Mucilaginibacter gracilis: one gene and its partner. The protein of the gene in region 2 interacts with the protein of the main gene of each other region in a pairwise test. Links are inferred from orthologs where the notes say so. Each region holds a gene or a part of one and is shown on either strand. Other genes may lie near its edges.

What was found.
Region 1: the proteins of BDD43_RS08750 (region 2) and BDD43_RS13955 interact in binary tests that used the Escherichia coli proteins (3 or more experiments, as listed by UniProt). The link is inferred for Mucilaginibacter gracilis from one-to-one orthologs.

The regions. Positions count from the first base shown.
Region 1 is NZ_RBKU01000001.1:3,232,168-3,239,445, forward strand. The notes cover bases 84-3,033. They hold BDD43_RS13955 (ABC-F family ATP-binding cassette domain-containing protein), read left to right. Parts: upstream 84-570; coding sequence 571-2,496; downstream 2,497-3,033. Other genes in these bases: BDD43_RS13950 (EVE domain-containing protein), read left to right, coding at 84-492; BDD43_RS13960 (type IX secretion system plug protein), read left to right, coding at 2,654-3,033. Also shown: more of BDD43_RS13950, read left to right, coding at 67-83; more of BDD43_RS13960, read left to right, coding at 3,034-3,913; BDD43_RS13965 (acyl-CoA thioesterase), read left to right, coding at 3,999-4,514; BDD43_RS13970 (adenosylhomocysteinase), read left to right, coding at 4,577-4,924; BDD43_RS13975 (TlpA family protein disulfide reductase), read left to right, coding at 4,969-5,454; BDD43_RS13980 (thioredoxin family protein), read left to right, coding at 5,465-6,082; BDD43_RS13985 (hypothetical protein), read right to left, coding at 6,230-6,559; BDD43_RS13990 (dihydroorotase), read right to left, coding at 6,624-7,278. UniProt on the Escherichia coli protein: Genetic data indicate it may be involved in ribosome assembly or function.
Region 2 is NZ_RBKU01000001.1:2,022,476-2,039,615, reverse strand. Bases 7,357-10,704 are described here. They hold BDD43_RS08750 (2-oxoglutarate dehydrogenase E1 component), read right to left. Parts: upstream 10,380-10,704; coding sequence 7,557-10,379; downstream 7,357-7,556. Other genes in these bases: odhB (2-oxoglutarate dehydrogenase complex dihydrolipoyllysine-residue succinyltransferase), read right to left, coding at 7,357-7,535. Also shown: BDD43_RS08780 (CocE/NonD family hydrolase), read left to right, coding at 1-492; BDD43_RS08775 (M1 family metallopeptidase), read left to right, coding at 770-2,428; BDD43_RS08770 (head GIN domain-containing protein), read left to right, coding at 2,702-3,403; BDD43_RS08765 (ArnT family glycosyltransferase), read right to left, coding at 3,554-5,269; BDD43_RS08760 (DinB family protein), read left to right, coding at 5,378-5,833; more of odhB, read right to left, coding at 5,970-7,356; BDD43_RS08745 (DUF2264 domain-containing protein), read left to right, coding at 10,850-12,103; BDD43_RS08740 (DASH family cryptochrome), read right to left, coding at 12,134-13,591; BDD43_RS08735 (TetR family transcriptional regulator C-terminal domain-containing protein), read left to right, coding at 13,856-14,518; BDD43_RS08730 (ABC1 kinase family protein), read left to right, coding at 14,678-15,988; BDD43_RS08725 (SDR family oxidoreductase), read left to right, coding at 16,174-17,140. UniProt on the Escherichia coli protein: E1 component of the 2-oxoglutarate dehydrogenase (OGDH) complex which catalyzes the decarboxylation of 2-oxoglutarate, the first step in the conversion of 2-oxoglutarate to succinyl-CoA and CO(2).

The DNA of each region.
Region 1 (7,278 bases), 1.2 Mb from region 2 along the record:
TATGATTTTGACACCTTTTTTGACACCTTTTTTGACACCTGAACCCCTAAAAACAGCCTTTACGATATGAAAAACACATCCTTTTGGCTCGTAAAAAGTGAACCTGTAAAATATAGCTGGGAAAAATTTAATCAGGATGGCCGCACCTTTTGGGATGGCGTTCGTAATTACCAGGCGCGTAATAACCTGCGCGATATGCGCGAAGGCGATTTGGTTTTATTTTACCATAGTAACGATGGTAAGGAGGTGGTGGGAATAGCCAAAGTTGTAAAAGAAAGCTACCAGGACCCTACTACCGATGATAAAAACTGGGTAGTGGTTGATTTGTCGCCCGTGGAGACCTTGAAAAAAGCAGTAACGCTCGAAACCATTAAAGCCGACCCGCAATTGGCTAACATTAGTTTGGTGCGCCAGGGCCGCTTATCGGTAATGCTGCTAAAACAGGAAGAGTTTGACAGGATATTAGAGTTGGGCAATCCTCAAACCTTATAAACAGTTCAAATGCAGTAATTTGTAAAATTGTGTTCGCCCTTTAGGGGGTTAGGGGGCAAATACGTACCTTTGCGGCAAATGATTGCGATTAATAACCTTACGTTCGAGATTGGTGCAAGGGCCCTTTACGATGAAGCCAACTGGCATATTAAACCCGGTGAGAAAATTGGCCTGATTGGCGCCAACGGAACCGGAAAAACCACTTTATTGAAAATTATTGTAGGCGACTATAAACCTACATCGGGCACCATATCAAAAGCTAAGGACCTGGCTATGGGTTACCTTAACCAGGATCTGCTGTCGTACGCATCAGATAAAAGCATACTGCACGTGGCAATGGAGGCCTTTGAACGCCAAAATCAATTGCATACCGAAATTGAAACTTTGCTGCAAAAACTGGAAACCGATTACTCGGAAGATTTATTGCATAAACTAAGCGACAAACAAGTAGAGTTTGAAACCTTAGATGGTTACAATATTGAATATAAGGCCCACGAAATTTTAGCCGGTTTAGGTTTTACCGAAGCTGATACCCACCGCAAGTTAGCTACCTTTTCGGGAGGCTGGCGTATGCGGGTAATGCTGGCTAAAATACTTTTACAGGCTCCGGATATTTTATTGCTGGATGAGCCTACCAATCACCTTGATTTACCATCGATACAATGGCTGGAAGATTATTTGAGATCGTTTGAAGGTGCGGTAGTTATTGTATCGCACGATAGGTGGTTTTTAGACAAGGTTATTAACCGCACAGTTGAGTCGCGCAAGGGTAAGCTTACCGTTTATGCGGGTAATTACTCCTTCTACCTGGAAGAAAAAGCTTTGCGTGGCGAGATACAAAAAGGCGAGTTTAAAAACCAGCAAGCTAAAATTAAGCAGGAAGAGAAGCTAATTGAGCGTTTCCGTGCTAAGGCATCCAAAGCAAAAATGGCGCAGTCGCGTATTAAAATGTTGGATAAACTGGAGCGTGTTGAAGATGTTGATGATGATAACCCCGAGGTTAACTTTAGTTTCCGTTTCTCCAAGCAATCTGGCAGGCACGTGATAACTTTAGAGAATATCACCAAAAAATACCCTGCCATAGATATTTTAGATGATGCCGAAGCTGTAATTGAAAAAGGTGATAAAATTGCTTTAATTGGTGCAAACGGTAAGGGTAAATCAACCTTGTTGCGTATTGTGGCCGATGCCGATAGGAATTTTGAAGGTAAAATGACTACCGGCCATAACGTTACCGAAACTTTTTTCGCGCAGCATCAGTTAGAATCGTTACACCTGGAGAACGAGATATTGCAGGAGTTGCAGGCATTTGCACCAAAAATGACGGATACCGAACTGCGCTCTATCCTGGGTTCGTTCCTGTTTACTGGCGATGATGTGTTTAAAAAGATAAAAGTACTATCGGGTGGCGAAAAATCGCGCGTGGCTTTGGCCAAGGCGCTTACCGCCGACGCCAACTTTTTAATACTGGATGAGCCCACCAACCACTTGGATATTGCATCGGTAAATATATTGATACAGGCTTTGTTACAATTTGAGGGTACTTTTATTGTGGTTAGCCACGATAGGTATTTTTTAGATAATGTTGCCAATAAGATATGGTTTATTGAAGATCAAAAGATCAAAATTTACCCCGGTACCTATGCCGAGTACGACGCCTGGCAGGCAAAACGTAAACTGGAGCCAAAGGCTGCTACGCCTGCGCCTCAGCCTAAAAAGGAAGAGAAAAAGCCCGAACCTGTTAAACAGCAACAGCCAACCGAAGATAAATCAAAACAGTTAAAAAAGCTGAACCAGGATTTAACCAAAATGGAAGAAAAGGTTGCCGAACTTGAAGCAGCGGTAAAGCAACTGGAAACCAAACTGGCCGAAAGTGGTGTTTATAATGATGCAGCAAAATCTAAGGAAGTAAACGCCTCTTACCAACAAAAAAAGGCTGAACTTAAAAAAGTACAGGATGAGTGGGAAACTTTAGCCGGGCAAATATTAGAACTGGAAGCTTAGGCCAATAAAAAATGTCATTGCGAGGGACGAAGCAACCGCTCAGGTGGCATATTTGCCCTGGTAGTTCGCTGTTCTACGTGCGGTTGCCACGCTATCGCTCGCAATGACAAATTTTTAGTTTTTCATAGTTACGCAGTGAAAGAATTGACGAACTCGCATGATAAAAATCCAGTTATTCTTCATCTTGTTTTTCATCAAGGCGAGCACCTTGGCCCAGGTAACCTATGATGATCGGGTTTACCTGCCCGGCATCAAATCGGTTGAGTTTTACAATACCAGCAAGGCACAATCGTTCCCGGTTATCAATTTAAAATCGAGCGACGTATTGTTGCTGGCCTTCGACGATTTAAAGGGCGGCACAAGGTATTTAAACTACACCATACAGCATTGCGATGCCAACTGGAACCCATCGCAACTATCGCCAACGGAATACTTGCAAAGCTTTACCGACGACCGCATAACCGATTATCGCTATTCCAGCAATACTTTTCAAAAATATACCCATTACGAAGTTACTTTCCCCAACCAAAGCATCATTCCCAAACTGTCTGGCAATTATTTGCTCAAGGTTTATATTGATGGCGATGTGAATAAAATGGTACTAACCCGCCGTTTTTATGTGCTCGATTCTAAGGTTAGCATTAGTGCCAGTGTACAGCCATCAAATAATAACGCGCTGCGGCAAAGCAATCAAAAAATAAATTTTAACGTTAATTACGGCGGTTTGCTGGTGCAAAACCCCAATACCGATATTCGCGCACTGGTGCTGCAAAACGGGCGTACAGATAAAGCTCAAATGAACACCCAACCCGCCAATATACGCGGTAGCCAGTTGATTTACAATGATGTGAATACTAATGATTTTGCCGGAGGCAATGAGTTTAGGCATTTCGACCTGCGATCACTTAAACTGAATTCGGATAGGGTAGGGCGCATCTTTCGAGATACGGCAAATACGGTAATTTTATTGGGCGATCCTAACCGCAATCAATCAGCTTATTCGTTTCAATACGATAATAACGGAAATTTTTATATCCTGAACCAGGATGGCCAAAACCCTAAGATTGATGCCGATTACGTGCATGTTTATTTTAGTTTGGCAGGTAATAAAAACGATAACGATGGTGCGGCTTATATTGTCGGTAAGTTTAATAATTTTGAACTCAACGAGCAAAGCAAAATGCAGTTTGACAGCGGCAGAGCTCGCTTTTATACCGACTTGTACTTAAAACAAGGTGTATATGATTACGAATACATTTGGATAGATAAAAATACCAAAGTGCCGGATGAAATTGCATTTGAAGGGTCGTACTACGAAACGGAGAATGATTATCAGATATTGGTTTACTTCCGCCGGCCCGGTGCGCGGTATGAAGAGTTGGTTGGCTATACGTTATTGAATACAACGAAACGGTGACTACTCAAAACCAAAAACGTATTCTGTCGCCGGGTTATTTTGGTGGTTGTCTTAACATAGTTGTTAAAACAATTACTTTTGCCGAATGACTCCAAAATCTCCGCAAGATTCGCATACCATTATGAATGAACTGGTATTACCCAACGATACCAACACGCTAAATAATTTAATGGGAGGGCGTCTGCTGCACTGGATGGATATTGCCGCCGCAATTGCTGCTCAAAAACATTGTAACCGTATTGTGGTAACTGCGTCGGTAGATACGGTATCGTTTAAACATCCGGTTAAACTGGGCGATGTTATCAGTATCGAATCGAAGGTAACGCGGGCGTTTAATACGTCGGTTGAGGTTAGGCTGGATGTTTGGGCGCAAAATATACCATCGGGTACTAAAGTGAAGAGCAACGAAGCTTATTATACCTTTGTTGCCCTGGATGGTGATAGCCGTGTAGTGCCCGTGCCCGAACTGATACCCCAAACAGAGGAGGATTTGATGTATTTTGACGGTGCATTGCGCCGCCGCCAATTGCGTTTGGTTTTAGCAGGCCGTATGAAAGCCGAAGACGCCACCGAACTTAAAGCGTTGTTTTTTAAAGCATAGCCATATTGCTTTTAAGTAATACAATTGCGATATTTATATAGTTAAACTATTGCATGCAATTTATGAAGAAGCTTGCCTTAACTGTTTTAATAATAGCAGGTGTATTTGCGTTTGGCCATGCACAAACTATAGATACTACAAAACAAAAAAAGGATACAGTTGCCGTAAAAAGTAAACTTGCGGATGGTTCGTCGTTTGATAGAGCGATTGTAATTGCCGAAACTAGCGAGCGTACTGGCAACCCGGCAGAGTATTTATGGATAAAAAACAATTATCCAAACAGTAGGGTAAAGGGGCAAACGTTAAGCTATCGCAATAAAAAGCCTTACGACATTTTACACATTATTAATGCCGAGGGCGTGGCGCTTGATATTTACTTTGATATTTCAAATTTTTTCGGCAAGTTTTAGTAAATAGCAACATAAATGCGCAAAGCCAGCGTTTAAATTACAAAATGAATTATAAGGCATCTGTTTTTACTATACTGTTTGCATTAGTTAGCCTTTGTGCAGTGGCCCAAAGCAAAACTGTGCATTTGCTCAATATACAACAACTGGAAAAAAGGGTAAGCAACCCCGATACGGTTTATATAGTTAACTTTTGGGCAACCTGGTGCGGCCCATGTGTTAAGGAATTGCCAAATTTCGATGAGCTACAGCAGGCTTACAAAAACAAGCCGGTAAAAGTGTTGTTGATAAGTATGGATTTTAAATCGAAACTAAACGAGGTTAATGCTTTTGCCAAAACGCGTAAGTTGATAAGCGAAGTATATTTGGCTGACAAGCCCAGCGACCAGGACTTTATTGATGCTATTGATAAAAAATGGAGTGGAGCTTTGCCGGGTACTTTAGTGGTCAATACAAAAAAACATTTCCGTGAGTTTTATGAGCGGGAGTTTACTTTTAACGAATTAAATAAATTATACCAAACCAATAAATAACAAAAAAATCATGAAAAAAATTTTGGCCGTATTGCTGTTTGCCGCTATCGGTTTAACAGCTTTTAAAACAGCAGATAACACGGGTTACAAAGTTGGCGATGTTGCTGCCGATTTTAAACTGAAAAATGTTGATGGTAAAATGGTATCGCTGGCCGATTATAAATCGGCAAAGGGTTACATTGTGGTATTTACCTGCAACCATTGCCCATATGCCAAAGCTTACGAAAGCCGCATTATGGACCTTGATAAAATGTATGCGCCTAAAGGCTACCCGGTTATTGCTATTAGCCCTAACGACCCGGTGAGCGAACCACAAGACTCATTCGACAATATGAAAAAGCTTGCTGCCGAGAAGAAATACACCTTTCCGTATACTATTGACGAAACTCAGGATGTAACCCGTGCCTACGGTGCTAAGGCAACGCCACATGTTTACGTGCTGCAAAGAACAACAATAGGTAATGTGGTAAAATACATAGGTGCTATTGATAACGATACCGAAGGAACAAACCCTGCGCGCATTAAATATGTTGAAGCCGCAGTTAACGCCCTGCTAATTAGTAAAACTATTGAAACCAATACTACTAAGGCCATTGGCTGCTCAATTAAGTGGAAAAAAGGAGCGTGATCTAAATGTGCGAATGAGTTAATGTGCAAGTGTGCAAATTAATAAATAGAGGCGATGTGGCAAAAACCACATCGCCTCTATCGTTTATATCATTATTAAAAAGTAAATCTGCACACCTGCACATTTACTCATCTGCACATTAACAAATTATGCCTTTACTTCGGTTACTTTGGTAACTTCAATAGTGTCGTCGGTAACTTTGCCTTCTACGGTTACCTTTTTGCCGGCATATTTGGTTACCTCTTTTTGGTTGGATATTTTATAAACTTTATCGCCAACAACCAGCACCGCTGCCGATCCGCCTTTAATGCATTTGGCTGCACATGCGGCATGCTCTGCCGTGTTGGCTTTGCCTTTAGCAGCGCACATGGCATCGCCAATGTAACCTGTTAGTGTTGGCCCGTCGCCAATTTTGTTTATTGCAAAGGCGGCACTCATTGATAGCGCCATCACAAATAATAAAAGGTACTTTTTCATGTTAATTTGGTTTTTAATGTATTGGTAATCAAACTTAAATAAGTTTAATCAATTATCCAAAGGCTCATAGCCGATATGCACCAAAGGTTAGCCTCTGCCCCATAATCTCGTCAAACAACTTCCCGCGTTCATAAACCAAATTACCCGATACCACAGTATGCGTAATGTTTGAGCGAAACTCTTGCCCTTCGAATGGGCTCCAGCCACATTTGTATAGGATGTTTTGCTTATTAACCGTCCAGGGCAGGTTGAGGTTCACCAAAACCAAATCGGCCCAATAGCCTTCGCGAATGAAGCCGCGTTTTTGTACATTAAAACATATAGCGGGGTTGTGGGCCATCTTTTCAACCACTTGTTCTAAGGTTAGCTTGCCTTGGTGGTGCATTTCTAAAACGGCGGGTAAGGCGTGTTGTACCAATGGCCCGCCGGATGGTGCTTCTAAGTATGTTTTTGACTTTTCTTCTGCGGTATGTGGCGCGTGGTCGGTAGCAATAATATCAATACGGCCATCCAGCAAAGCGGCTAAAATAGCATCGCGGTCGGCGAGGGTTTTAACCGCCGGGTTCCATTTTATCAGGTTGCCTTTAGTTTCGTAATCAGCATCGCTAAACCAAAGGTGGTGTACGCACGCCTCGGCAGTAATTTTTTTATCCTTTAGCGGGATGCTGTTGTCAAATAAATGCGTTTCCCTTTCGGTGGAGATATGCAGGATATGCAAG
Region 2 (17,140 bases):
GATGTTAAAACCTACCAAACTGAGGTTTTAGCTGATGACATCACCTTAACCGGCCCCGTTGTGGCCAACCTGTTTGCATCAACCACCGGCACCGATGCCGATTTTGTTGTGAAACTGATAGATGTTTTCCCCGACGATTTTCCAAACCCGGTTCCTAATCCCAAAAACATAACCCTGGCAGGCTACCAAATGCTGGTTCGCGGCGAAATATTTCGTGGCCGTTACCGCAAATCGTTCACCAACCCGCAGGCTATGGTTCCGGGCCAGGTAACCAACATTAACTACAACCTGCCCGATGTTGCCCACACCTTTAAAAAAGGGCACCGCATCATGATACAGGTACAAAGCTCATGGTTCCCGCTTGTTGATCGTAATCCGCAAAAATTTGTTGATATTTATAAGGCGAAGGATTCTGATTTCCAGAAGGCTACCATTAAAATATTTCATAATGATGCGGCAGCTTCGAGCGTAAAGGTAACGGTGTTGCAATAACCATAAAACAGTTCAGTTTCGAATTTTTAATAATAAGGGACAGAATATAAGTTTCAAGCATTGGGGTGGTGCGATTCCATCCCAACGGGAGGGTGCAGGGATGGGTTTATGCGAGAACAAGGCGAATAAACCCCTCCCTGCACCTTCACAGCCTAACGCACCCCTCCCCGAGGAGGGAATAAAAAAATCGTTTATCGTATGATGGACTTACGCTCAAGATTAGAATAAAAACATATTGGTAACAAATAACGAAAAGAGCATTTTTAAACAATACATAATGAAACTACACCGCCTTTTAACAACCGTATTTATTATAGGTACATGTGCCCTAAGTGCCCTGGCCCAACGCTCCCGCCCTGCATTTACCCATGCCGATAGCTTACGCGGCAGCACTACGTCGCCGCTGCGCACCTGTTACGATATTAATTATTACCACCTTGATGTTAAAGTTGATATCGACCAAAAAGCCATCAGCGGCAGCAATCTGTTCAAATTTACCGCCACTACCGATTTTAGTAAACTACAGTTCGACCTTTTTGCAAACCTCACCATCAACAACATTTTATACCAGGGCAAGCCATTGCCTTATACCCGCGAGTTTAATGCCGTGTTTGTAACCTTCCCAAAAACCATAGCCAAGGGAAGCAAAGAGCAGTTTACCGTTTACTACAGTGGCAAGCCAACCATAGCCAGCAATGCACCCTGGGATGGAGGCTTTGTTTTCGCTGCCGATTCGTTAGGTAAACCCTGGGTATCTACCGCCTGCGAGGGCATTGGCGCAAGCTGTTGGTGGCCAAATAAAGACCAGCTTTTTGACGAAGTAGACAGCATGATGATTAGCATTAGCGTGCCAAAAGGCTTAAAGGATGTTTCAAACGGCCGTTTACGCAAAACTACCGATTTAAAGGATGGATACACCCGTTTTGATTGGTTTGTTGCCAACCCCATTAACAACTACGATGTTTCGGTCAATATTGGCGATTACCAGCACATAGCCGATACCTACGATGGTGAAAAAGGCAAACTCACCCTGGATTATTGGGTATTGCCCGAGCATTTGGCAAAAGCAAAAAAGCAATTTGATGCTAACGTAAAACCTATGCTAAAAGCATTTGAGCATTGGTTTGGCCCATACCCCTGGTACCAGGATGGCTATAAACTTGTTGAAACGCATTATTTAGGTATGGAGCACCAAAGTGCCGTAACCTATGGTAATAAATTTCAAAACGGCTATTTAGGCCGCGACTTATCGGGAACGGGCTGGGGATTAAAATGGGACTTTATTATTGTTCACGAAAGCGGCCATGAGTGGTTTGGCAACAACATTACCGATAAAGATATTGCCGATATGTGGATACACGAAGGGTTCACCAACTACTCAGAGTCGTTATTTACCGAGTACTATTACGGCAAACAAGCCGGTCAGGAATATGTGCATGGCACACGCCGCGCCATCCGGAACGACGAACCCATTATTGGCACCTACAACGTAAACAAAGAAGGATCGGGCGATATGTATTATAAGGGCGGCAACCTGCTTAATATGGTACGTACCGTTATTAACGATGATGAAAAATGGCGACAAATACTGCGCGGATTAAACAAAACTTTTTATCACCAAACGGTAACCACCCCCGATATTATAAACTACATTAATCAGCAATCGGGTATGGATTTAACAACCATTTTCGATCAATACCTTCGCCACAAAAACATCCCTGTATTAGAGTTTAGGTTTGATAACGATAAAACCTACTGCCGCTGGATAGCCGATGTTAACGGCTTTACCATGCCGGTAAAAGTAAGGGCCAAAGGCGGCCAATACATTTATATATCGCCATCAACCTATTTGCGCCCCGTGAGCATGCCGGGCATCACTAAAGAAAATTTAGAGGTTGATACTTTTAACTATTACATAGGCGTATTGGTTGATTAACCCCCAGCTCCCTAAAGGGGGAGTAAAGTGTTTTCTGCGCCGTTAGGTGCAATATGCGGGTGTTTTTTTACCTGCATATTGCACCTAACGGCGCTTTTGCGCGGCGGTAATCAAAGAGTAGGCTAACATAGGCTCTCCCCAAGGGAGTTTTTTTTTAATAGCCCCTTTCAGCAAATTCAGGCAATAATCAAAACGGTTCGGCTTAATCTATTTTACTTTTCATGTAACCAAACCTATCTCGCGCGCGTCTTAAATAAAAAAACGGATACAATTATGAAATTACTGACCAAACTTTTATTTACAGCAGCCGCGCTGCTTTTTATAAATACAGCTTTTGCTGAAACCCAAAACAGGCACTTAACAGGTTTTAATGCCATACAGCTTTCCGGTTCGTACGATGTTTATATTACCCAGGGCGCAACCGAATCGGTAAATGTTGAGGCCCCGGCCAACGTGATTGATAAAATAATAACCGAGGTACAGGGCGGTGTTTTAAAAATATACAGCCGTAACGAGAATGGTTGGGGAAACTGGTTTGGCAGCAATAAAAAAATGGCAATTTACATTAACGCCAAAGATATTAACAGCATAGGCGTTTCAGGCTCGGGCGATGTTTTTTTTAAGGATGGCATCACCACCAATAGCCTAAAAATACGCATATCGGGCTCGGGAGATGTATTGGGCAAGGTGCATGTAAAAAACTTTGAAGCAGGCGTTTCCGGCTCCGGCGATTTAAAGGTTAGCGGCAGGGCCGATTACTCTAACATTACCGTATCTGGCTCGGGCGATGTTTCTGCACACGATTTAGCAACCGGCACCTCCATAGTTCACGTAAGCGGTTCGGGCGATGCTACGGTATACGCCAGCGAAAAAATCGACGCCTCGGTTTCCGGCTCCGGCGATATCCGCTATGCAGGTTCGCCTAAACAGGTTTCAACCTCAACACACGGTTCGGGCGATATACACCGCATGTAATAAATTTCAGCATTGATATAGTAAAAGCGGGCAATTAAAAGTTACCCGCTTTTTTTATGACTTCTGTTAAGTTAATAGTACTAAATCCTAAGTCAAAAGTTAGCTCATTCTTTTTTTGACTAAAGACTTGCGGCTAAACACTATCCGTCATTACTCTACCACCAAACTAATTACGGGGCTATTTCTCGATCCCGCGAAGGGTGTTGTACGGATAGAAAACAGCAGGTCGTACTTGCCTTTAACAAGCGGCGCCGTAAGGTGGAAAACATAATTGCGCTCATGCAGTTGCGAAATAGTGATGGTGTTAAAATCGGCACCAGCTAACTGCGTTCCCTTAATATTTCCCAACTGAAAAAAGCAGGCTTCCAAATATACCTGGTGAAGTTGCTTATCGTTACTAAAATCTAAATTGTGCGTGTACGGGTTGTTGATATTAATGCGGATATCTGTTTGCTGGCCGGGTTTTAATTTCATGGTTTTTACGGGCACATCAATATTTACCTTTTGATAGGTGCGCACATCGTTAACCCAAAGCGTGTACCATTTGAGGTTATACTCGTCAACTACCGAATCGGTAGTAAAGCCGGGTTCCCAGGCATCCTGCATATAATAGGCGCGCTTGTGCTGCATACTATCTTCAATGGGCCAGCTATCGTATTGTGTTTTACGGTAATAGCGCGAATCGTAAGATATGGCTTTAGCCGAATTACTGTAATAATTGTATTTAGATGGATCCTGAAAGCCGTCGCGAATAATGAGATAGTTATTGCCTATAATGCCGTGTACCTGCTGCGTCCAGTTACGGAACCCGAAATAACTTTTAAACTGCCCCACCTGCATCACAAACGGAAACTGAAATACCAGTGCCACCCGTATAAACAATATTAAAGCGATGTTAATGATAGATAGCCTGTAAAACCACTTTTGCGGCACTACCAATTGCTTAAAACTAATTAGCACCAGCATCATAAGGGGTACAAACGCAATAAGCGTCCAGTGCATTTGCACTTCGCCTTTTAAGGTTGTGGCCATAAAAAACAAAAAGGTGCCAATACAATTAACCACCAGCGTGCGCATAAAAACATCTTTAATTTTTACCTTAAAGGCGGCATAAAATAAAAACCAACCCACCAACGGCCCGGCCATTACCAACTGCCCAAGCGGATACAGGTAAGTAAATTCGGCACTGTATTGCTCGGCAGAACGGTCAACCAAATGGTATTTAAGCGATGGGTAGTTGTGGCTTATCTGCCATAAAACGTGTGGAATGTACAGCACCGCAGCCAGTACTGCAATAAGCCAAAAGGTTTTGCGGGTAAGTAGTTTTACATTGGCACACACGGTAAAACCAATAAGCAGCACACCATGATATTTACTGTATAGTAAACATGCTACTATTAACGCCAATATAAGAGCGAGCAACCAGGTGTCTTTTTCAATATATTTTTGATAGAAATAATAAAAAAGTACCGTAAAAAATAGCAGTGGCGAATCGGGCGTGGTAGTAAACCCATACATGTGGAAAATAAACAGGCTTGCTGCCACCAATATAAACCATTTGGCATCAACGGCATACCTTTTAAGTATGAGCCAGATAACGTACAACGAAGCCGAATTGGTTAGCACAGTTAACAGGCGCAAGCCTAATTCGTTGTGTATTAAACTATCGCCTATTTTAATAAAAACGGCCACCATTGGCGGGTGGTCAAAATATCCCCAGTCTAAAAACCGGGAATACATCCAGTAGTAAGCCTCGTCGCCGTGTACCTCAAGTGTGTACGATTGGATAAGGTTAAACGCCGTCCAAAATAACAGGAAATACCAGATGGGTTTGTTGGAAGGTGATATGGTTTTTGTTTCTTGCATTTGATATAGTAACTGCGAATTTATGCAACAGATCCGATAACTTTTAAAAAGTTGCCAAATCTAAATTCGCGGTAATTGTGTAATATTGCCTATCCAAATTACAAAGCAATGCTCAAATCTCTCGAAATTATATTAAAACCCCGCCTCAAGGTATTAGAAATTTTAGAACCATTAACCATTGAACAGTTAAACCATATTCCTACAGGTTTTAAAAACAACATAATATGGAACCTTGGCCATATGGTGGCCGCCCAACAAGGTATTTGCTACAAACGTGCAGGCCAGGATACAATTATAACCGATGAGTTTTTTAACAACTACAAGCCCGGTTCGAAACCCGAAAGGTTTTTTGATATGGCCGAATTTGATGAAATAAAACACCTTTTTACCTCAACACTAACACAACTGGAAGCACACCTGCAAACCGATATGTTTGCCAACTACCCAAGCTGGACAACCCGTTACGGTGTTACCCTAAACAACGTTACCGAAGCAGTGGCCTTTTTACCCTTTCACGAAGGTTTACATATTGGCACCGCTGTGGCTATGAGTAAGATTGTTTAATCAAAAACAGGTGATTCCGAAAGATACAGAGCTTTGCCAACTTTTAAAAAGTTGGCAAAGCTAAAAGCTCATTCCATAAAAAAACCCGGATAAACCGGGTCTTCATATTTTACTACCTTTTTAGGGGTCTGTGGGACTATACACCCAACAACAACCTTGCGGGATCTTCTAATAATTGCTTTACACGTACCAGGAAACTTACCGATTCGCGGCCATCAATAATGCGGTGATCGTATGATAGTGCGAGGTACATCATGGGGCGGATAACTACTTGGCCGTTTACTGCTACGGGGCGCTCAATAATATTGTGCATACCTAATATGGCAGATTGCGGCGAATTAATGATTGGGGTAGACATCATGGAACCAAATATACCACCATTGGTAATGGTAAATGTTCCGCCTGTCATATCCTCAATAGTTAATTTACCATCGCGGGCCTTACCGGCTAAAGCAACAACGGCCTTTTCAATTTCGGCAAGGCTCATATCGCCCGCATTGCGGATGATAGGAACTACCAAACCCTTAGGTGCCGAAACGGCTATTGATATATCTGCAAATTGGCTGTAAACAATTTCGTCGCCATCTATACGGGCACCTACTGCAGGCCAATCTTTAAGGGCCTCGCAAACAGCTTTGGTAAAAAACGACATAAAGCCTAAGCCTACGCCATGTTTTTCTTTAAACTTATCTTTGTATTTGCTGCGCAGTTCCATTATTGGGGCCATATCAACCTCGTTAAAGGTAGTTAACATGGCGGTTTCCTGTTTAACGGCAACCAGGCGCTTGGCTATAGTTTTACGCAACGAAGTCATTTTTTCGCGACGCTCAACTCTTGAGCCCACAGGTGCGGCAGGTTGTGCTGCTGGTGCGGGCTTAGCGCTAACGGCTTCCGGCTTAGGGCTTGCCTTCTGGGCGTTAAGCGCGTCTTCTTTGGTAATCCGGCCATCTACACCGGTACCGTTTACGCCTTTGGCATCAATGCCTTTTTCGGCTAATATTTTACCGGCTGCCGGTGATGGCGTGCCCGATGCATAAGTATTTTTATCGGCGGCTACCACTTGTGTAGCAGGCGTGCTTGCAGCGGCTGCTGCAACAGGTGCAGGTGCCGGGGCAGAAGCACCGCCACCGCTAATGCTGCAAACTACAGCACCAATTGGCAACACATCGCCTTCTTTGGCTATGGTTTTTAAGGTTCCGGCTTGCTCGGCGGTAAGCTCGAATGTGGCCTTGTCCGATTCTAATTCGGCAATAGCCTCATCCATCGCAACAGTGTCGCCATCCTTTTTTATCCAGCGCGATAAAGTTACTTCGGTGATAGATTCGCCAACAGGCGGAACTTTTACGTCAATCGCTTTTGCTTCAGATGCTGCCGGAGCTGGTGCTGCAACAGGTGCTGTTTTTTCTTCAACGGGTGCTGCTGGTGCTGCACTTGCTGCAACAGCTTGTGTTGCTGCTGCCGGTGCGCCTGCTTCTTCAATTGAGCATACTACACCACCTACGGGTATAACATCACCTTCTTTAGCAATAGTTTTTAAAATTCCGGCTTTTTCGGCAGTTAACTCAAATGTGGCTTTATCTGATTCTAATTCGGCAATCACTTCATCCATTTCAACCGTGTCGCCATCTTTTTTTAACCATTGCGACAAAGTAACTTCGGTAATTGATTCGCCTACCGGCGGAACCTTGATTTCTAAACTCATAATATTATTTAGTGTAACGTATTAATCGGCACTTGTTGTGGCCATTTTTTCGGCGGTCTTTTTAATCGATTCTTTTACCTCTTCTCCGGCAGGGGCACTAAAAGCCTTACTCACAATATACAACTGTTGCGATGTATGTTGTTTAGCATAACCGGTGGCAGTACTGCTGCTTTCCTTGCGCGAAATAACTTCAAGTTGTAACTCGCTTTTGCGGAACTTGCGGCACATATACGGCCATGCACCCATATTCTCGGGTTCTTCCTGCACCCAGAAAAATTCGGTGGCATTTACATATTTGGTTTTCACCTTTTGCATGGCAACCATTGGCGTAGGGTACAATTGCTCAATACGTACAATGGCTACATCTTTACGTTTGTCGGTTTGCTGTTTCTCTAACAAATCGTAATATATTTTGCCCGAGCAAAACAGAACGCGTTTAACGCTCTTTTCGGTCACAAAGCTATCCTCAATCAATTCGCGAAACTTGCCTTGGGTAAACTCTTCCATCGGCGATACACATTGCGGGTTACGCAGCAAACTCTTTGGTGTAAACACAATTAATGGCTTACGAAACTCGCGGTGCAACTGGCGGCGCAACACGTGGAAAAAGTTTGCAGGTGTGCTACAGTTTACAACCTGGATATTGCTATCGGCGCAAAGCTCCATAAAACGCTCAATACGGGCCGACGAATGCTCGGGACCCTGCCCCTCGTAACCGTGTGGTAATAACATTACCAAACCATTGCCACGTTGCCATTTGGTTTCGGCACTGGCTATGTATTGGTCAACTATAATTTGGGCGCCGTTATAAAAGTCGCCAAATTGCGCTTCCCAAATGGTTAATGCATTAGGGTCTGCCAAAGCGTAGCCATATTCAAAACCTAAAACACCATACTCTGATAGCAGCGAGTTGTAAACATCAAATTTAGCTTCGGTACCCAAAGTATTTAAGGGTGTATATTCCTCTTCCGAGTCTTCGAGCGTTAAAACAGCATGCCGGTGAGAAAACGTACCACGCTTAACATCCTCGCCGCTTAGGCGCACGCGGTGGTTTTCTTTCAGTAAACTTCCATAAGCAATTAACTCGCCCATGGCCCAATCAAAAACCTTGGTTTTTTTAACCATATTGCTACGGTCTTCAAAAAGTTTCTCTATTTTTTTAAAAAAATCTTTATCCTTTGGCAAAGTGGTTAACCCTTTTCCAATAGCCATAAATTCATCTTCGGATATCGAAGTATCAGGCGATGCATTCAATTCCTTTTCGTTGGCTATGTGTAAACCCTGCCACGCACCGCTATACATGGGCTTGCTTTCGGTAAACCGGTCTTCGGCCTTACTTTCGTCAAGCATGGTTTGCAGTTGCGCTTTAAAAGCCTTTTCTATTTCGGCAGCATAAGTTGCACCAACGCTTCCGTTTGCAATCAGTTTCTGGTTGTAAATATCACGCGGGTTAGCGTGCGATTCTATAGCTTTATACAGCAGCGGCTGGGTAAACTTAGGCTCATCGGCCTCGTTGTGCCCGTAGCGGCGGTAGCATAAAATATCAATAAATACATCTTCGTGAAAAGTTTGGCGGTATTCCATCGCCAAATTTATGGCGTAAGCCAAAGCTTCGGCATCATCTCCGTTTACGTGCAATACCGGCGATAACACAGTTTTGGCAACATCGGTACAATAGGTACTTGAGCGCGCATCTTTTGTGTTGGTTGTAAAACCTATTTGGTTGTTAATAACCAAATGGATTGTACCACCCGTGCGGTAGCCATCCAGTTTCGACATTTGCAAAACCTCGTAAACAATACCCTGGCCGGCAACTGCCGCATCGCCGTGTATTAATATAGGTGCAATTTTTTTATAATCGCCCTCGTATTTAAAATCAATTTTCGATCGTACCAAACCTTCAACAATAGGGTTTACAGTTTCCAGGTGCGATGGGTTGGGGCAAAGGCTCAGGTGAACTTTTTTGCCGTTAGTAGTTTCAATATCGTTTGAGTAACCAAGGTGGTATTTTACGTCGCCACCAAATGACGAATCGGCATCGTAGCTTTTACCCTGAAACTCCGAGAAAACCTCTTTGTACGATTTTTTCATGATGTTCACCAGCACGTTTAAACGTCCGCGGTGAGCCATACCAATCACAAATTCTTCGAGGCCCAAATCGGCACCTTTTTCAATAACCGAATCAAGAGCCGGTATCAAAGCCTCCGCGCCTTCTAACGAAAAACGCTTTTGGCCTAAAAACTTAGTACCTAAAAAGTTTTCGAATACAACGGCCTGGTTTAATTTATTGAGGATACGCTTTTTTTCGTCGGTAGAAAAAGTTGGCATATTGCGCACCTTTTCCATCCTATCCTCAAACCACTTCATTTTTATCGGGTTCCTAATGTAGCGGTACTCGGCACCAATAGCCTGGCAATAGGTTTGCTCAAGCATATCGTGTATATCACGCAGTTTGGCGGCTCCTAAACCAACTTCGGTTCCGGCGTTAAACACGGTATCAAGGTCGGCATCGCTCAGGCCAAAAGTTTCAAGCTCCTTACCTGGGAAATACTTGCGGCGCTCCCTAACCGGGTTGGTTTGGGTAAACAAATGACCACGGGCACGGTAGCCGTTAATCATATTGAGCACGTTAATTTCTTTTAAAATATGGTCGGGAGTGGCAGTGGTTGTAGCCTGGGTTGCGGCCCCGCTAACAGAAGCCCCTTGCGCGTTTTGACCAAAATCAAAGCCTTCAAAAAACTTTTGCCACCCGTAATCAACAGATTCAGGGTCTTGTTTGTAAGCTTCGTGAAGTGAGTCGATATAGGCTGCGTTGTCGATATTTAGATAACTGAGACGATCCATGAAAATATAAATCAGTAAAACACTGCAAAATTAAAACATAAAAGCCACAAAAAGGAAATATCTTTAATTAAAGTGAATTGTTTTTACGCAAACGATGCCGGGGGAAAAGAATCAAGATGCGAGATGCAGAAATCAAGATGAGAATTACCTGCTTTTTGGGTAGTACGTTAACACACAAACACCTACTCAGGCTTTACTCGTGATGGAAGGTTTTGTGCAGATACGCTTTAACATGCGAAACCCCTTCGATAGCCAGGGCTATCAAACCAATAATTAAGGTATATTCTTCAAAGGAGTTCACAAGTTGGTTTGGTTATACAAATATATAACTGTTTTGCTATTTAAATATTGTTTTAAATGCCTAATATTTATAGTGTACTATTCACCAAAGCATTTCTCATAAATTTAGTAGCCCTTTTGCATTGCTTTAATTTACTTTTTTACTTTTGGGTAGTTAACTACCTGTTTAAATGAAAACAAAAATACATTTGGTTGCTGTGTGCTTTGTAATGTGCTTGTTACCCTACTTTATAACCCAAGCTCAACCAAAAAACACAGAAGCGGCTACTTCAACCCTACCCGATAGGCAATATTGGCTTAACCAGTTAGATAAAATGGTTAAACCGGTTTTAATGAGCCTTGCCCACGACAGCTTAAAAATAGTAATGCCCCAAATAGTATCTAAACATACAGATAACCGCGAAACCCGTTTAAAAGTAATGTATGTTGAAGTATTGGGCCGCGTATTAAGCGGCATAGCACCCTGGCTGCAACTGGAAGGCGGCCAGGCTAAAGAAGTGGCACTAAGGCAACAATACCGAAAATGGGCTATAGAGGGCTTAACCCATGCGCTGGACAGCAACTCGCGCGATTTTATGCGCTTTGATATTAGCGGCCAGCAACTGGTTGATGCTGCCTATATTTCGGATGCATTCATTCGCGCGCCATGGCTTTGGCAGCACCTGGGTAAAAACGAGCAGCGTTTATTAGTTAACTCTATTAAAGTAACACGGCAATTTAGGCCGCCTTTTTCTAATTGGTTATTGTTTTCGGCCATGAACGAGGCCTTTTTATGCAATTTTGGTTTTGATTACGATGTGGTACGTATTGATTATGCCATACGCCAATTAGAACAATGGTACGCCGGCGATGGCATGTACACCGATGGCGAATACTTTGCCTACGACTACTATAACAGCTACGTTATACACCCTTTTTTAACTACCGTGGTTGATGTTATAGGTAAAAAAACCAACGCTTATCAAACCATTGCCGAGAAAATTAAAAAACGTAACGAGCGGTATGCTATTATACAGGAGCGGTTAATTAATACCGATGGCACTTACCCGGCAACGGGCCGTTCTATAGTTTACCGCGGTGCGGCATTTCATCACCTTGCCGATATGGCCTGGCGTAAAGCATTGCCCCAGGCACTAAGTGCAGCACAGGTGCGCTGCGCACTCACCGCAGTAATACGTAAAACGCTGCAAAGCCCCACTACTTATTTAAACGGCTGGCTAACCATTGGCCTTTACGGCTCGCAGCCAGACCTGGCCGACTTTTACAATAACCAGGGGAGTTTATACATATGCACCAATATTTTTTTACCATTGGGATTGCCCGATAGTGATGCCTTTTGGGCAGATGCACCACAAAAATGGAGTTCGCAAAAAATATGGGGTGGCGAAAACTTTTTGAACGACCACAGCGAAGATATAAGGTAACTTGTATTTAACCGCCCAGGGGCTACAAATTTAGGTTGATACTGTGGCACCCCTGTCGTTTACAGATGGCCAAACCGGGTCGATAATTAATTGGGGATAATCAACCCCCAGCTCCAATTTATAGGCGTTTAGCTCGTTAGGGGTTAAAAAAAATGGCGTTTGCACCAATTTGGCAGGTATAAGCGCCAAGGCAGGTATCCAGGTTTTAACATACTCGCCTTTAGGGTCGTACTCGGCGGCCTGCTTAATCACATTCAGGTGGCGGTTCTCGCGCGGGTCGTTACCAACGCCGGCTACATAGGCCCAGTTGCCCCAGTTACTTGCCGGCGAGTAATCAATCAGTTTTTCTTCAAAATAAGCGGCCCCTCTTGTCCAGTTCACCTTTAAATCTTTCACCAAAAAGCTGGCCACGTTTTGGCGGCCACGGTTGCTCATAAAGCCGGTGGCATTTAATTCGCGCATGTTGGCATCAATAAAAGGTACACCGGTTTCGCCAGCTTTCCATTTTTCAAAAAGTTCATTTTGGTCGGGCGCTATTTCCGGAGCTTCACCCTTAAAGCCACCAACTTTAAAAAACTGGTTGCCGTATTTTTTAAACATAAACCTAAAATAATCGCGCCAAAGCAATTCAAAAACAAGCCAGTAGGTCGAGTCGTTTGCACCCCTGTCGTGCTCATAACGCTTAACTTCCCAGTAAACCTGCCGCACACTAAGGCAGCCTACCGATAGCCAGGGCGAAAATTTTGACGAATACCCCGCCCCCAGCAAACCATTTCGGGTTTGTTTGTAAGTTTTAAGTCTGTCGGTATCCCAAAAGTATTGTTGCAGGTGTTTTAACGCTTCGGTTTCGCCGCCTTTAAAACGCATAACGGCCCGGCAATCGTCAACAGGTTCTTCAAAACCCAATTGTTGCAGTGTTGGCAGTTCGCCAGCATCATCAATTGCGGGTATGCTTATGGCACCGGGTGTTTCAAAGCTGTTACGTATATTACTGTCGCGCTCCACCTTTTTACGAAACGTGGTAAAAACATCCGGAATATCCTTTATCGGGAACGGCAAATCTTCTTTGTGGTAAAAAGTATGGCCTATAAAATGTTTAAGGTTAAGTTTGTTTTTCCAGAGGGCGGCTTCAACTTTTGATGATATGTTGGTTTCTTCAAAAGCAACTTCGCGGTGGTGGTAAACTTCGGTTACCTGGTATTGCCCGGCAAGCTGGGTTATTATATCTACCGGGTTGCCGGTGCGTATAATTAACTCGGCCCCATGCTCGCGCAGGGTTTGGCGCAAATCGGCAACAGCCTCCAGTAAAAAACGGGCCCTAAAATTGCCGGTTTTTAGTGTGCCGTAATGCGTGGCTTTAAAATAAAACGGATCAAAACAATACACCGGCAAAATTTTATCGGCCTTGCGTATAGCCTCCAATAAGATTTCGTTATCGTGTATGCGAAGATCGTTCCTAAACCAAACCAGTATTATTTTTTCGCTCATGCTTAAATTACAACCGAAGATACCCTTAAAAAAGGGTCGCACGTAAAATTGCGAATTTTTTATTTTTTATGCACACTGCTTTGCATTATTTGACATCCTTTAAACATTTCGCCCTGTTTTTGCGAGTATTAGTGCCCAACATTGTTTTATAACACCCGGCTGACAAAATTAAGCGCCCCAACTAGCATAAAGCTTTAAGGTTAACGTTATACTTGCAAACTGTTTCTCAGCAGCTTACCGCCAACCATTAATCATTAAAATAACATGAGCACCAAAAACACAAAAAAAATGGTTACTAAACAAAGCATCCAAAACGCCTATATCGACTATGTTTTAACCGAGGGCGAACAACCCAAATCTGTTTACATATTTGCCCGTAACAATGAAATGGAAGAACAGGAGTTTTACCAGTTTTTTGGATCGTTTGATAGCATTGAGCAAAGCGTGTGGACAGATATGGGCGCTAAAACCATTGCCGAAATTAAAACACAGGAAGTTTGGGCGCAATATTCATCGCGCGAAAAGGCTTTATCGTTTTTTTACAGCTTTTTTGAACTTGCTAAAAGCACCCGCAGTTTTGCCAATTACAGTGCAAAAAAAATAAGTAAAGGTTTTTCAACCCCAAAAGTATGGCAGGGCCTTAAAAATGAGTTTGAAGCTTTTGCCGCAGCAATTTTACAGGATGGCATTGAAAGTGGCGAACTAACCGATCGTAAATTTTTTGCCGATAAGTATAAAGATGCCCTTTGGCTTCAATTTGTATTTGTGCTTAACTTTTGGCTCAACGATATATCGGCCGGGTTTGAAAAAACCGACGAAGCCATAGAGAAAGGCGTAAATGTAACGTTCGATCTTTTCCAACGCTCCCCAATTGATAATTTGCTTGATTATGGCAAGTTTCTAGCTAAAAACGGGGTTAAAATGTAGTTAAGAGGTTGTTATTGGGGTATTGAGTTAATAAGTTTATTGAAGGTGATACTTCATCATAACTTATCGGCCTATTAACTAATTGCTTTTTAGCGATTAGTTAATAGCATTTTCCCTAATAACTATTAACTCAATAACACAACAACTATACACACTCAAATGAAAGAACAAAACAGCATACCAACCACCAAAGTACAGCGTTCGGCAAAGTTTGTTAGTACCGGGTTTAAAATTGGTGGTAACTATATTAAACACTATTCAAAAAAGCTGTTTAATCCCGAAATGAATAACGACGAGCTTAACCTGGATAACGCTTCGGATATTTACGAATCGTTAAGCGAGTTAAAAGGCAGTGCCTTAAAGGTTGCCCAGATGTTGAGCATGGATAAAAACCTGTTGCCTAAAGCTTATACCGATAAATTTTCGCTTTCGCAATACAACGCGCCGCCGCTTTCGGGGCCGCTTATTGTGCAAACCTTCAGGAAAATGTTTGGCAAAACGCCCGAACAGATTTACGATAAATTTGAATTACGATCAACCAACGCGGCCTCTATAGGCCAGGTACACCGTGCCGAACTGAATGGCAAAAAACTGGCGGTAAAAATTCAATACCCCGGCGTAGGCGATTCCATATCGAGCGATTTAAAGTTGGTTAAACCCTTTGCATTCCGCCTTTTGGGCATGAGCGAGCGCGAACTTGATGTTTACATGAACGAGGTTGAAGAACGCCTTGTTGAAGAAACCGATTACGAACTGGAAGTACGCCGCTCTATCGAGTTCTCCGAGGCTTGCGCGGGTTTAAACAATTTGGTTTTCCCGGAGTATTTTCCCCAATTATCCGGCAAACGGGTAATTACCATGAGTTGGATTGATGGCATGCACTTAAAAGAATTTTTGGCAACCAACCCATCGCAACAATTGCGCAACCAGATAGGCCAGGCCATGTGGGATTTTTACAACTTTCAACAACACGAATTACGCGCCGTACACGCCGACCCGCACCCCGGCAATTTTTTAATAACTCCCGAGGGCAAACTGGGCATTATTGATTTTGGCTGCATTAAAGAACTTCCGGATGACTTTTATTACCCCTTCTTCTCCACCACCTCAACCGACTTGCTGGAAAACAAAGAAGAAACCCTAAAAGCCTTCCGCCAGTTGGAAATGATAAACGCTAAAGATACGCCCCAGCAAATTGAGTTTTATTACACTCAGTATAAAGAGATGATAAGCCTGTTTGCCCAACCCTACATGACAGGCTCGTTCGACTTTGGCGAAAATGCCTTTTTTGATAACCTATACAGCTTTGGCGAAAAAATAGCCCGCATGCCCGAGTTTAAACAAGCCCGCGGCGTTAAACATTTTATATACGTTAACCGCACCAACTTTGGCCTCTACAATATTTTGCACGAACTAAAAGCTGAAGTAAAAACCGATACCTTTAAACCGCATGTGCTGTTGGAGTATTAATTTTTATTCTGTTAATGTTATACACTTGTGTATAGCATTAACAGAATAAAATAATTTAGATTCTGCCGCTCAAAAAAAGTAAAACAAGGTTATTAATGTTTTATGATGACGTTGTTTTTTGCCTAGGTTTAATACATCACAAACATATTTAAAACACCTTACACAATTCCGATGTTGCATTATATATGAAGGTGTTGATTACAGGTGCTAACGGATACATAGGCACGCGTTTGCTGCCGGTTTTGCTTGAAAAAGGTTATGATGTGGTATGCCTTGTGCGCGATAAGCGCCGGTTTAAAGAAAAAAGCGATTTTGGCGATAAAGTAACTATTATTACCGGCGACTTGCTTAAAGAAACCAGCATACAAGCCTTCCCTACAGATATTGATGCCGTTTATTACCTCGTTCACTCCATGACGGGGAATGCCGAGTTCTCGCAGCTCGAAGCACTTTCGGCACACAACTTTGTGCATGCGCTTGATAAAACCAACTGTAAACAAATTATTTTTTTAGGCGGTATTGCCAACGACGATAACCTATCCAAACACCTCCAGTCGCGCCAGCACGTTGAAGACATTTTGAGCGAAGCCAAAGCACCGCTCACTGTTTTAAGGGCCGCTATAGTTATCGGCTCGGGCAGTGCATCTTTCGAAATTATCCGCGATCTGGCCGAGAAACTCCCCGTGATGACGGCCCCGCGCTGGGTAAAAACCCGTTGCCAGCCCATAGCTATCCGCGATGTGCTAGGCTACCTTGAAGGCGTTTTGCTTAACCCAAAAACCTTTAACCAAACCTTTGATATTGGCGGGCCCAATATATTGAGCTTTAAAGAGATGCTGCTCACTTATGCCCGTGTGCGCAAACTCAAGCGCAAAATTATTATCCTACCCTTTTTATCTACCAAAATATCATCATACTGGCTATACTTTGTAACATCCACCAGTTATTCGCTGGCGCAAAGCCTGGTTGATAGCATGAAAAACGAAACCATTGTAAAAGACAACCGCATAAAAGATATTATCCCACGCAAGTGCCTAACTTATGAGGAAGCACTTAACCTGGCCTTTGTTAAAATAGAGCAAAACTCCATTGTATCCAGTTGGAAGGATGCCTTAAACCTGGGCTACCTGCAAACCGATTTTATGGACCAGA